2 regions of the Sanguibacter biliveldensis genome follow, and region 2 is predicted to be linked to the other one. Evidence: riboswitches for the same ligand, from Rfam matches in the RefSeq annotation. Region 2 holds a riboswitch; the other holds the start of a gene.
What was found. A riboswitch is a leader RNA that binds a small molecule or an ion and turns the genes downstream of it on or off. The one in region 2 is predicted to bind S-adenosylmethionine.
Positions count from the first base shown of each region.

Region 1 (5,304 bases), 530 kb from region 2:
CTTGACGACCCCGGGCCGGGCGCCGAGCAGAGAGTCGACGTCCGCGAGCGCGGGCTCACGCAGGAGGGTCGGCTCGTGGGCGCCCTTGTGCAGAGGGCTCAGCCACGGGCCCTCGAGGTGGACCCCGGCGATCTCGCCGCTCTCGACGAGGGGGGCCAGTCCGACGATCGCGTCGCGGAGGGCCGGCAGGGGCGCTGTGACCAGGCTCGCGACGATCGTCGTGGTGCCGTGGGCCCTGTGCGTCGCGGCGACGGTCCGGGCGCTCGCGAGGAGGTCCGGTCCGTCCCCGAAGGACGCACCTCCGCCCCCGTGGCAGTGGACGTCGACGAAGCCGGGGACGAGCGTCGCCGCACCGAGGTCGGCCTGCTCGGCCGAGGCCCACGCGGCGTCCGGCTCGCCCTCGCCGACGGCGACGACGACACCCTGGTCGACGACCATCCAGCCGGGGCTCAGGGTCCTGCGCCCGGTGCGGAGAGAGGCGGCCGAGTACACGGTCGGGGACTGTGCACCGGGGACGGCTGGGGCGGGGGCGCTCGACATGCCCTCACCCTAGCGACACCGCACGTCCTCGCTGTCAGGACCGGATGCCCGCCGAGGGCCCTCGACCCGTTCTCCTGAGCCGCTGAGAGCCGCTGAGGTGTGGGATACCCTCGGTCCAGAGACTGCGTCGGCGGAGGGGGGACAACCGTGTCACCGGGACACGATCCACTGCCCTCACCCGACGGCGTCCCACCGCCAGCCGGTGTGCTCCCGACTCTCGACGGTCCCCCCGGGTCGACCTTCTCAGGGTCCGGCGTCGAGACCCTCACGGCGACCCAGACCATCGTCGACCTGCTCTCCGAGCTCATCGCGACCTCGACCACGAGCCTGTGGGGCGCGCACCCCGGGGCCGGCTTCGGCGCAGACCACATCGACACGTGGTGGGGGCCGGTGTCCGAGATGGCCGGCCGCGACGTCGAGGTCCGCACGATGCTCCAGCACAGCACCCGCACCCAGACCGCCACGCAGAGCTACGCCGCGCTCGCCCTCCCCGCCGGGGTGCTGATCCGCACGGTCCCGATGATCCCCGCGCGCACCCTGATCTTCGACGGCGTCGTCGCGATGGCGACACGCTTCGTCGACGGACGCTCGGCCGGTGCCCTCGTGATCCACGAACCGGGGCTCGTCGCGTACCTGGAGCGCGGGTACGACGCCGAGTGGGCGCTCGCGCAGGACTTCCCGGCACTGGTCGACGCCGAGGGACGCCCCGTCGAGATCGACCAGACCGCACGGACCGTGCTCGCGCTGCTCGCAGACGGCCACAAGGACGAGGTCGTCGCCCGTCGGCTCGGGTGCTCGGTCCGCACGGCGCGCCGGCACATCTCCTCGCTCATGGAGCTGCTCGAGTCGGGCAGCCGGTTCCAGGCCGGTGCGCGGGCCGCGCAGGCCGGCCTGCTCGACCGAGACGCACAGCTCGACTGACACGCTCAGGCGGCTGGCACGCTCAGCCCGACTGACACCCTCACCCCGGCCGGCACGCTCAGCCCGGCCGACCGCTCCGCTCCTCAGGCACGCGGACCGGGCGTCATCGAGGCCTCCCGCCAGCAGCGTCCACACGTCTCACCCGGCGCGGGACGGTCCCGCTGCCTAGAGTCGTCCGCGTGACCCCAGCCGACGCGCCCCCGCCGACCTCCCCAGCCGTCATCGCGGGGGACGTGGTCCGTGCGCTCGTCGCTGCGAGCATCGTCGTCGGCGCAGTCCTCTACGGCCCTGTCGGCGCAGCGCTGCTGTCCCTCGTCCTGCTGGGCTCGGTCGTCCCGCGCGCCCTCGGCCTGCACGGCTACGGGGACCCCGCGCTCGGCCTGGTGCTCTCGGCCGCCGCGTGGGCCGGGCTCCTCGACCTCTACGAGGCGGTGCCGTGGCTCGACCTCGTCATGCACCTGGTCGCCACCGCGGCCCTCGCGGCGCTCGTCTGGCTCGTCCTGCGCCGCGCAGGCGCTGTCTCCGGCCCCGGCGAGGCGTCGCTGCGCCGCCCCAGGCTCGGCGTCGTCGTCTCGGTGACGGGGCTCGGCTCCCTGCTGGCGCTGCTGTGGGAGATCGGCGAGTGGGCGGGCGCTACCTACGTCGACGGCTCGATCAACGTCGGTTACACGGACACGGTCTCCGACCTCGCCGTCGGCACCCTCGGGGCCCTCGTCGCAGGCCTCGTCCTCGCGAGGCGCTCGTGACCCGCCGGCCCGGCGCTGCGGACATCACCGTCGTGGTCCCCGCACGGGACGACGCGGCGCACCTCGCGCGGTGCCTCGACGCGCTCGCGCGCCAGTCGCACCCGCCCTTCGAGGTGGTCGTCGTCGACAACGCCTCGACCGACGCGACAGCCGAGGTCGCCCGGGCTGCCGGGGCTCGCGTCGTCCGTGAGGACAGCGTCGGCATCCCGGCCGCGGCGTCCCGGGGCTACGACGCCGTCGAGGGCGGGATCATCGCGCGGTGCGACGCGGACAGCCTGCCCCCGGGCGACTGGCTCGCGCGGATCGCGTCGGTCTTCGACGCCGACCCGACGCTCAGCGCGGTGACGGGCGCCGGGACCTTCTACGACCTCCCGCCCGTGCGCGGCCACCTCGCGCGCGTCTTCTACATGCGCGGGTACTTCTGGGGGATGCGCGCAGCCGTCGCGAACGTGCCGCTGTGGGGCTCGAACATGGCGCTGCGCGTCTCCGCGTGGCACGGCGTGAGGCACCTGGTGCACAGGGACGACCCGCAGGTGCACGACGACACCGACCTGAGCTTCCAGCTCGGCAGCTCGGCGCGCGTCAGGTACGACCGCGCGCTGACCGTCGGGGTCTCCGGCCGGACCTTCCAGTCGCCGGCGAGCCTGGCCCGCCGGTTCCGCTGGGCCCGGCGCACCCTCGAGGTGAACTGGGCCGTCAGCCCGCCGTGGGAGCGCTGGACGCACAGGATCTCGACAGCCCGCCAGCTCCCCGCCGCACCTGAGCGGGCTGTCGCACCGCAACCGGCCGTCACACCCGGACCGGCCGTCACACCCGAGCAGACCGTCACACCCGAGCCGGCCGTCGCGGCGCCACCCGACCGGATGCTCGATCCCGCTCCCGACCGGGGATAGTGCCGGGGGGCGAGCGGTGCGAAGATTCCGGCATGGGAATCCAGAGCACTCTCGCCGAGGGCGAGCACGTCGTCCTCAACCTCCGCACCCACGTCAAGGCGCTGTTCGGGGCGATCGCGCTCTTCGTCGTGCTCCTCGCGGCCGCGGTCGCCCTCGTCGTGCTGCTCCCGGAGAGCTCCGCGCGCGGCTGGATCCTGCTCGCGGGTGGTGTGGTGCTGCTCGTGGTCCTCGTCGGCTGGGTGCTGCTGCCCTTCCTGCGGTGGGTGACCTCGCGCTACACGGTGACCAACCGCCGGCTCATCACCCGCAGCGGCATCCTCACGCGCACGGGTCGGGACATCCCGCTCTACCGCATCAACGACGTGTCCTACGAGAAGAGCCTCACCGACCGCCTGCTCGGCTGCGGCACGCTCGTCATCTCGGACGCGACGGACAAGGCGGGGGTCACGCTGCACGACGTCCCGCGGGTCGAGCAGGTCCAGGTGGTCCTCCACGACCTGCTCTTCTCGGCCGACGACGGCTCGGACGACGGCGAGTTCCCGCCCCGCGAGCCCCGACGCCGTCTCCGCTGACGAGACGCTCGTCTCACCCCTCGGGCAGAACCTGGACCGCCTGATGGATGCCGTCTAGATTCGGGGACACCATCCAGAGCGGTTGAGAGTCCTGGCTCGACGACACCGCAGCAACCCCCCACTATGGAAGCCTCCTGATGGGTGCGGGTGCTAACGCCAGGTCCGATGGAGTGAACTCATGACGGCTTCCGACGTCCCACCGACCCCCGCCGGGGGCGGCTCCGCGACCGCCCCGCCGGGGCGGCCAGCAGCGCGCCCGGCACGGCAGCGCCCCACGATCTCCTTCGAGCTCATGCCGCCCCGCAACCCTGCCGCGGCGCCGAAGTTCTGGAGCACCGTCGACCACCTGATCGCCGCCAGGCCCGACTTCGTGTCGGTCACCTACGGCGCAGCAGGCGGAGACCGGACCACCGCGCAGACCGTCGTGAGGCGCATCCTCGAGCACGCCCCCGTGCTGCCGATCGCGCACCTCACCTGCGTCGGCGCCTCCCGCGACAACGTCGCCGAGGTGATCGACGAGTTCCTCGCCGAGGGTGTCCGCAGCTTCCTCGCGCTCCGCGGCGACCCCCCGCGCGACCAGCCCGACTGGCGCCCGCACCCGCAGGGCATCAACTCGAGCGACGAGCTCGTGGCGCTGCTCCGCGAGGTCGAGGCCCAGCGCTGCGCGGACGACCCCTCGTCCGCCCTGCGCTCGGCCGCCCGTCCGCTGACCATCGCCGTCGCGACCTTCCTCGACGGCAACGCGGCGGCCGGCACCACGCGGTCGCAGGAGGTGCAGCGGCTGCTCGAGAAGCAGCAGGCCGGCGCCGACTTCGCGATCACCCAGCTGTTCTACGAGGCCGACAGCTATGTCGGCTTCGTGGACGAGGCCCGGCGCGCGGGAGTCACCCTCCCGATCCTCGCCGGCCTGCTCCCCATGACCGACCCGGCGCGTCTCGCCCGGGTCGAGACCCTCACGGGCGTCCCCGCCCCGAGGGCCCTCGTCCGCGACCTCGAGTCCCTCGCCGACCCCGCAGCCCGGCACGCCCGCGGCATCCGGGCGTCGGTCGAGCTGGCCGAGGCCGTCCTCGCAGCCGGAGCCCCGGGCCTGCACGTCTACACCTTCAACAAGCACGAAGCCGCACTAGACCTGCTCGAGGGCGTACACCTCGGCGGCGGACCAGCGCACCCGGCACCTGCCGACGCTGGTCCCGACCTGGCCAGCGGGCCGTGGGTCGGCGCATCCCAACCAACCGCAGCACTGATCTAGAGGGATGACCCATGACGACACGTACTGAGCTCAGCTCTGACCAGCAGAACCCGACCTTTGCCGCATTCCCGGCGGCGACCATTCTCGGCTACCCCCGCATCGGGCCGCGCCGCGAGCTCAAGAAGGCCGTCGAGTCCTTCTGGGCCGGCCGCATCGACGCCGACCAGCTCGAGGAGACGGCAGCTGCCCTGCGCAAGGCGACCCGGGACCGTCTCGTGGCGCTCGGCCTCTCCGCGACCGACGGCGCCGTTCCCGAGACCTTCTCGTACTACGACCAGGTGCTCGACACCGCCGTGACCGTCGGGGCCGTCCCGCCCCGTTTCGCGACGGCCGACGGCGACCTCGACCTCGCCGGGTACTTCCGCGCGGCACGCGGCGAGGGC
Region 1 covers NZ_CP138359.1:58,371-63,674, reverse strand. The annotation lists gene nagA (N-acetylglucosamine-6-phosphate deacetylase) at 1-540, opposite strand, end outside; gene SANBI_RS00295 (helix-turn-helix transcriptional regulator) at 688-1,461, shown strand; gene SANBI_RS00290 (hypothetical protein) at 1,641-2,207, shown strand; gene SANBI_RS00285 (glycosyltransferase family 2 protein) at 2,204-3,100, shown strand; gene SANBI_RS00280 (PH domain-containing protein) at 3,133-3,672, shown strand; SAM riboswitch class I at 3,739-3,844, shown strand; gene SANBI_RS00275 (methylenetetrahydrofolate reductase) at 3,851-4,921, shown strand; gene metE (5-methyltetrahydropteroyltriglutamate--homocysteine S-methyltransferase) at 4,933-5,304, shown strand, end outside.
Region 1: linked by a shared signal. The riboswitch ahead of SANBI_RS00275 (methylenetetrahydrofolate reductase) and the one ahead of SANBI_RS16690 (ABC transporter permease) in region 2 are both predicted to bind S-adenosylmethionine.

Region 2 (5,304 bases):
GCCCGGGTGCGGCTCGACCAGCTCGACCTCGACCCCGCTCCCGGCGAAGAACTCGACGAGGGTGCGAGCGTTGCGGATCTCCTGCCCGGAGTCCGGGCTGCCGTCGTTGACGCAGGCGTTGCGGATCAGGGTGGCGAGGAGCGCGACGACCTGCTCGGTCCGCGAGGCGGTCTCGGCAACCGTGCCGGTCGTGCCCGCAGGTGTCGTGAGTCCGGGAGCGCTGCGGACAGCCCCAGAGCTCGTCGCGTCTCGGGCACCTGCTGCGTCGTCAGCGGCCCCGATGCCCTCAGGCGTCCAGGTCTGGGTGCCGCTGCTCACGGTGCCTCGATCCAGGTGTCGTAGAAGGACAGCCGTGACGACGCCTCGAAGCGCAGGTCGTGGACGGTCGGGGCCGTCGCGATCACCGTGCTGAACTCCATGACCGGGATCGACAGGGCGCGCTCGAGCAGCTGCGTCTGGGCGTCTGCGAGGAGTGCGAGGCGTGCGTCGGCGTCGGCCTCGGCGGCCTGCGCGTCGAGCGGGGTGTTGACGGCGTCGTCGGCGGCCAGACGAGCGAGGTTGCGTCCGCTCGCCCCGTAGACGGTCCGCAGCACGTCACCGTCGGCGCGGGTCAGGTTGGTCCAGCTGAAGTCGTAGTCGCCGACCTTCTGCACCTCCGGATACTCGGCCATCGTCACCTGTCGCAGCTGGAGGTCGACGCCGGCCTTGACCAGCTGCTGCTGCACGAGCTGGAGGATCTGCTCGCTCGCCGCGAAGTTCGTCAGGTAGACGACGTCGGCCTGCAGGCGCTGGCCGTCCTTGGTACGGATGCCGTCGTCCCCGGGCTCCCAGCCGTCAGCGTCGAGACGGGCCTTCGCGGCGTCGAGGTCGAAGGTCAGCAGGTCGCCGAGGTCGGTGTACCCGGGGTTGGAGCTGCTCAACGGGCTGGTCGCAGCCTTGTAGCTCGGGGTGAGGACAGTGTCGACGACCTCCTGGCGGTCGATCGCCTCGCTGATCGCGAGGCGGACCTCTTCGTCGCCGCCCACGGGTCGGTCGGTGTTGGGCAGCAGCGCGAAGGAGATGCCCGGGTTGGTGCGGGCCGACACCGTCTGCCCGGTGGCCTTCAAGGGTTCTTCGTCGGTCGGCAGCACGTTCATGAAGGCGTCGAGCTGGCCCGACTGCAACGACCCCGTGCGCACGCTCGGCTCTGCGACGACGGAGTACTCGATGCTGTCCAGGTACGCCTCGCCCTCGTGCCCGGCGATGCTCGACGGCCAGGCGTAGCCGTCGCGACGCTCGAGCGTCGCCGACTGCGCCGGCTGCCAGTCGGTGAGGGTGAAGGGCCCGGAGCCGACGAACTCCCCGGCGCACCGGTCTTCGACGGACAGCGTGGTGCTCGCGACCGAGAACAGACCGAGGGTCATGGTCGACGTGGCCTGGAGGAACTGCGCGCTCGGCTCGGAGAACTCCACGCGCGCCGTCTGCGGGTCGACGACCACGGTCTGGGCGTACCCGTCGAGGTAGCTCGACCCGAGGGTCGCCTGCGCCCCGAGCGCGGCGATCCCGTCGAGGTTCGCCTGGACGGCCGCGGCGTCGACGGGCGTGCCGTCGGCGAAGGTCGCGTCGTCGCGCAGGGTGAAGGTGAAGGTCTTCGCGTCGGGGGACACCTCCCACGACGTCGCGAGCCACGGCACGATCTCACCGGTCTCGGGGTCCTGGTCGGTGAGCGAGTCGACGAGCTGACGGCCGATGTTGAGCGAGTCGTTGCCGCCGGCCTGCTGCGGGTCGAGGCAGGTGGGGTCGTAGCCGAGGCCGAAGCGCAGCGTGCCGCCGCTCTGCGGCTCGCCGCCGCCCGCCGAGGCGCCCGGGGCGGCCGTCCCGGAGGAGGCGCAGCCGGCGAGCAGCAGCGCAGCGGCAGTTGCGGCGGCGGCCGCGGCGAGAGCCGGGCGGCGGGACGTGCTCTGGTGGGACGGCGTGGTCTGGTGAGACAACGAGGCCGGACGCGTCGGGGTGGCCTGGGGCTGTTCGGCCGGGCGGGATGAGGGGGTCGATGGCACGGTGGCTCCGGTTCGAGGGTGTGCGGCGGCCCCGGCACCGTGTCGGCGCCGTCGGGGCGCGCGGAGGGTGCCGGTCGTGGCCGGGAGGATGAGGGGGCGGTGCGGGCAGGACTGTGCCGAGAGATGCCGAGAGATGCCGACGGTGCCGGGCTGCGACGGGACGGTGCTCGTGCTGGCCAGGGCTCGGTCCGGGCGTGATCCCTCGGCGGGCCTCGGCAGCCCTGTGGGCGCGGACACGATGTGGCATCACGTGCCGTGTCAGGTGCCGGTGCTCCCGGGGTGGCGCTGTGGCGCGAGGCGCAGGACTGGCGTCAGCAGGGCCGTCGCGATGTGCGGGCGCAGGTCTCGGTCACGAGGTGCTCGCACGTGTTCAGGTCCTCGCCGACGCCTCTCGGCGTGCGGTCAGGGTCGACAGCGACAGCTGCCGGGGCGCACGGCCGGACAGCCCGCAGGCTGGGTGGGGCGGTGCGGCGCAGGGCGCAGGGCGCTCCGCGGGGCAGGCCGGAGGGTGTGCGGACCGAGGTCGGTCAGGATGGCTCTGCGTCGCACGGTGCACCTCCTCGGGTGTGGTCCGGTGGTCGTCGGCGACCGCGTCCGGGTCACCTGGTGGGACCGTAGCCCGGATGGTGAGAAGAAGTCCATCTATCCAGACTTCGCGTCAGCCTAAGATCTTCTTATGTATGACGTGAAGCGCCTCTCGCTCCTCCAGGACCTCTCGATGCTCGGCACGCTCGCAGCGGTCGCCGAGGTCAACGGCGTGACGGCGTCTGCGGTCTCCCAGCAGCTCAAGACCCTCGAGGACGAGGCCGGCGTCGACCTGCTCGTGCGGGACGGCAGACGCGTCCGTCTCACAGCCGCGGGAGACCTCCTCGTCGAGCACGCCGCCGAGGTGCTCGCCGCCCTCGAACGGGCCCGCGGGGCTGTCGCGGCGCTCCAGGACGAGGTCGCCGGTGAGGTCACGGTGGCCGCGTACCCCAGCATCCTCGCGCCTGTCGGCAGCCGCCTGGCCGTCGCTGTGCGCGAGCGGCACCCCGGCGTCACCGTCCGTCTCGCCGAGACCGACGCGACCCGCGCGATGCCTGCGGTGATCCGCCGCGAGATCGACGCGGCCCTCGTCCTGCGCTACCCGGACGACGGCGACGAGGTCGTCCCCGGGGCCCGCACCCGTCGCCTCTTCGACGAGCGCTTCGTCGCGGTCGTGCCCGAGGCTCTCGGCGGTGTCGTCCTGCACGGCGGGCTCGGCGTGCTCGGGCGCGACAGGTGGATCGTCGGGGCGCCGACGCTGCCCTGCACCCGGTCGATCGTGTCCGCATGCCGGACGGCCGGCTTCACCCCGGACGTCCAGCACGAGGGGATCGGCTACCTCGCGGCCATCCAGCTCGTCGGGGCCGGGCTCGGCGTGACGGTCGTCCCCGAGCTCTCTGCACAGGTGCTGCCCGAGGGCGTGGTCGCGGTCCCGTGCGCCGTCCCGCAGCGTCAGGTCGCCCTCGCCTACCGCGACGGCGCTCAGGGGCACCCGGTCACGCACGCGCTGCTCGACGTCGCCGCCGAGGTCGGCCGCACGCTCAAGACCCGCCCGCTCTTCGGGGCGCACACGGCGTGAGGCCCCGGCCCCGGCACCGCGGAGCCAGCGGGCTCGGGGCCGCAGGCTCGCCGGGCCACCGGGCCACCGAGGTTCCGAGGTTCCGGGGTTCCGAGTGATGGTGCTGCGGGGGTTCACAGGGGTTCACAGGGCGTAACACGCCGCGTCCGGAGAGTCGCCCCACCAGGGCTGGACACTGCTTGACCACCTCGTCGGAGCATGCCTAGGGTGTCGCCCAGGTCACGAGATCTCGCCCATGGCCCGGCAGGCGAGGCAGCAACCCCCAGATGGCAGCGGGGTGCTCCCGGGTATCGACCAGGCCGTCAGGACCCCTGACGGCAAGTGCCCCGACCACCCGACCGCGCGCAGCGCCGGTCGTGCACGCACCCGCATCTCCAACCCCTCACGCACCGCTGGTTCGGCCTCGCAGCCGACCGGCCAGGGTGGCGACAGGGCGTGGAGCCCTGCGCGGTGCGTCCGAGAGGAGTCCCCCTCGTGCGTGCCTATCTGCTGCGCCGCGCGCTCCAGGCCGTCTTCGTGCTCTGGGCCGCGTTCACCGCGACCTTCGCGATCTTGTACATGCTGCCGAGCAACCCCGTCGCGATCATGCTCGACGCCGGCGGCGAGGGGACGCAGGTCGAACCCGAGAAGGTCGCCGAGCTCACCGCGCGCTACGGCTTCGACAAGCCCGTGTGGGAGCAGTACCTCACGCGGCTGTGGGCGGCCGTCCGCGGTGACTTCGGCTCGTCGATCCAGACCGGCCAGCCCGTCACGGGCTCGATCCTCGACGCCCTGCCCGAGACCCTCAAGCTCGCCTCGATCGGCCTCGTGCTGGCCGTCGTCATCGGCGCCTCCCTCGCGCTCGTCGCCACCTGGACGCAGGCGCGCTGGCTCCGCCAGGCGCTCCTCGCGCTGCCGCCGCTCGGCGTCTCCGTCCCGACCTTCTGGGTCGGTCTCGTGCTGCTCCAGGTCGTCTCCTTCCAGTGGGCCCTGCTCCCGGCCATGGGCAACATCGGCTGGCAGACCCTCGTCCTGCCGAGCCTCACCCTCGCGATCCCGACCTCCGCTGTGATCGCGCAGGTCCTGGCCAAGAGCCTGTCGACGACGTGGGACCAGCCCTTCGTCGAGACGGCCCGCGCCAAGGGCACCCCCAGGCTGCACATCCACCTGCGGGACGTGCTGCGCAACGCGGCCATCCCCACGCTCACGCTCGTCGGCATCACCGTCGGCAACCTGCTCGCCGGGTCTGTGGTCGTCGAGACGGTGTTCTCGCGCAACGGCATCGGGCGCCTCACCCAGCAGGCCGTGACCTTCCAGGACATCCCTGTCGTGCAGGGCCTCGTGGTCCTCTCGGCCGTCATCTTCGTCGTGGTCAACCTCGTGGTCGACCTCGTCTACCCAGCCCTCGACCCCCGCATCAGCCAGCGCACCCGCGCGGCCGTCTGAGAGGACGCACCATGTCAGACCTGACGATCACCGTCCGGGGTGCCTCGACGGGCCCAGCCGCCGGCCCCACTGCAGGGCCCTCGTCCGCCGACGGGCTCGACCACGCGCTCGCCGAGGCCGCCGGTGGGCTCCACGACGCCGACGCCGACGCCTGGGCCGTGCCCTCGCGCACCGAGCGCCTGCGCCGACGTGCCCTGTGGCTCGTGCGGCGCCCGGGCCTCGTGCTCGCAGTCCTCGCCA
Region 2 covers NZ_CP138359.1:3,842,628-3,847,931, reverse strand. The annotation lists gene SANBI_RS16705 (M20/M25/M40 family metallo-hydrolase) at 1-318, opposite strand, end outside; gene SANBI_RS16700 (ABC transporter substrate-binding protein) at 315-2,036, opposite strand; gene SANBI_RS16695 (LysR family transcriptional regulator) at 2,713-3,639, shown strand; SAM riboswitch class IV at 3,857-3,969, shown strand; gene SANBI_RS16690 (ABC transporter permease) at 4,114-5,064, shown strand; gene SANBI_RS16685 (ABC transporter permease) at 5,076-5,304, shown strand, end outside.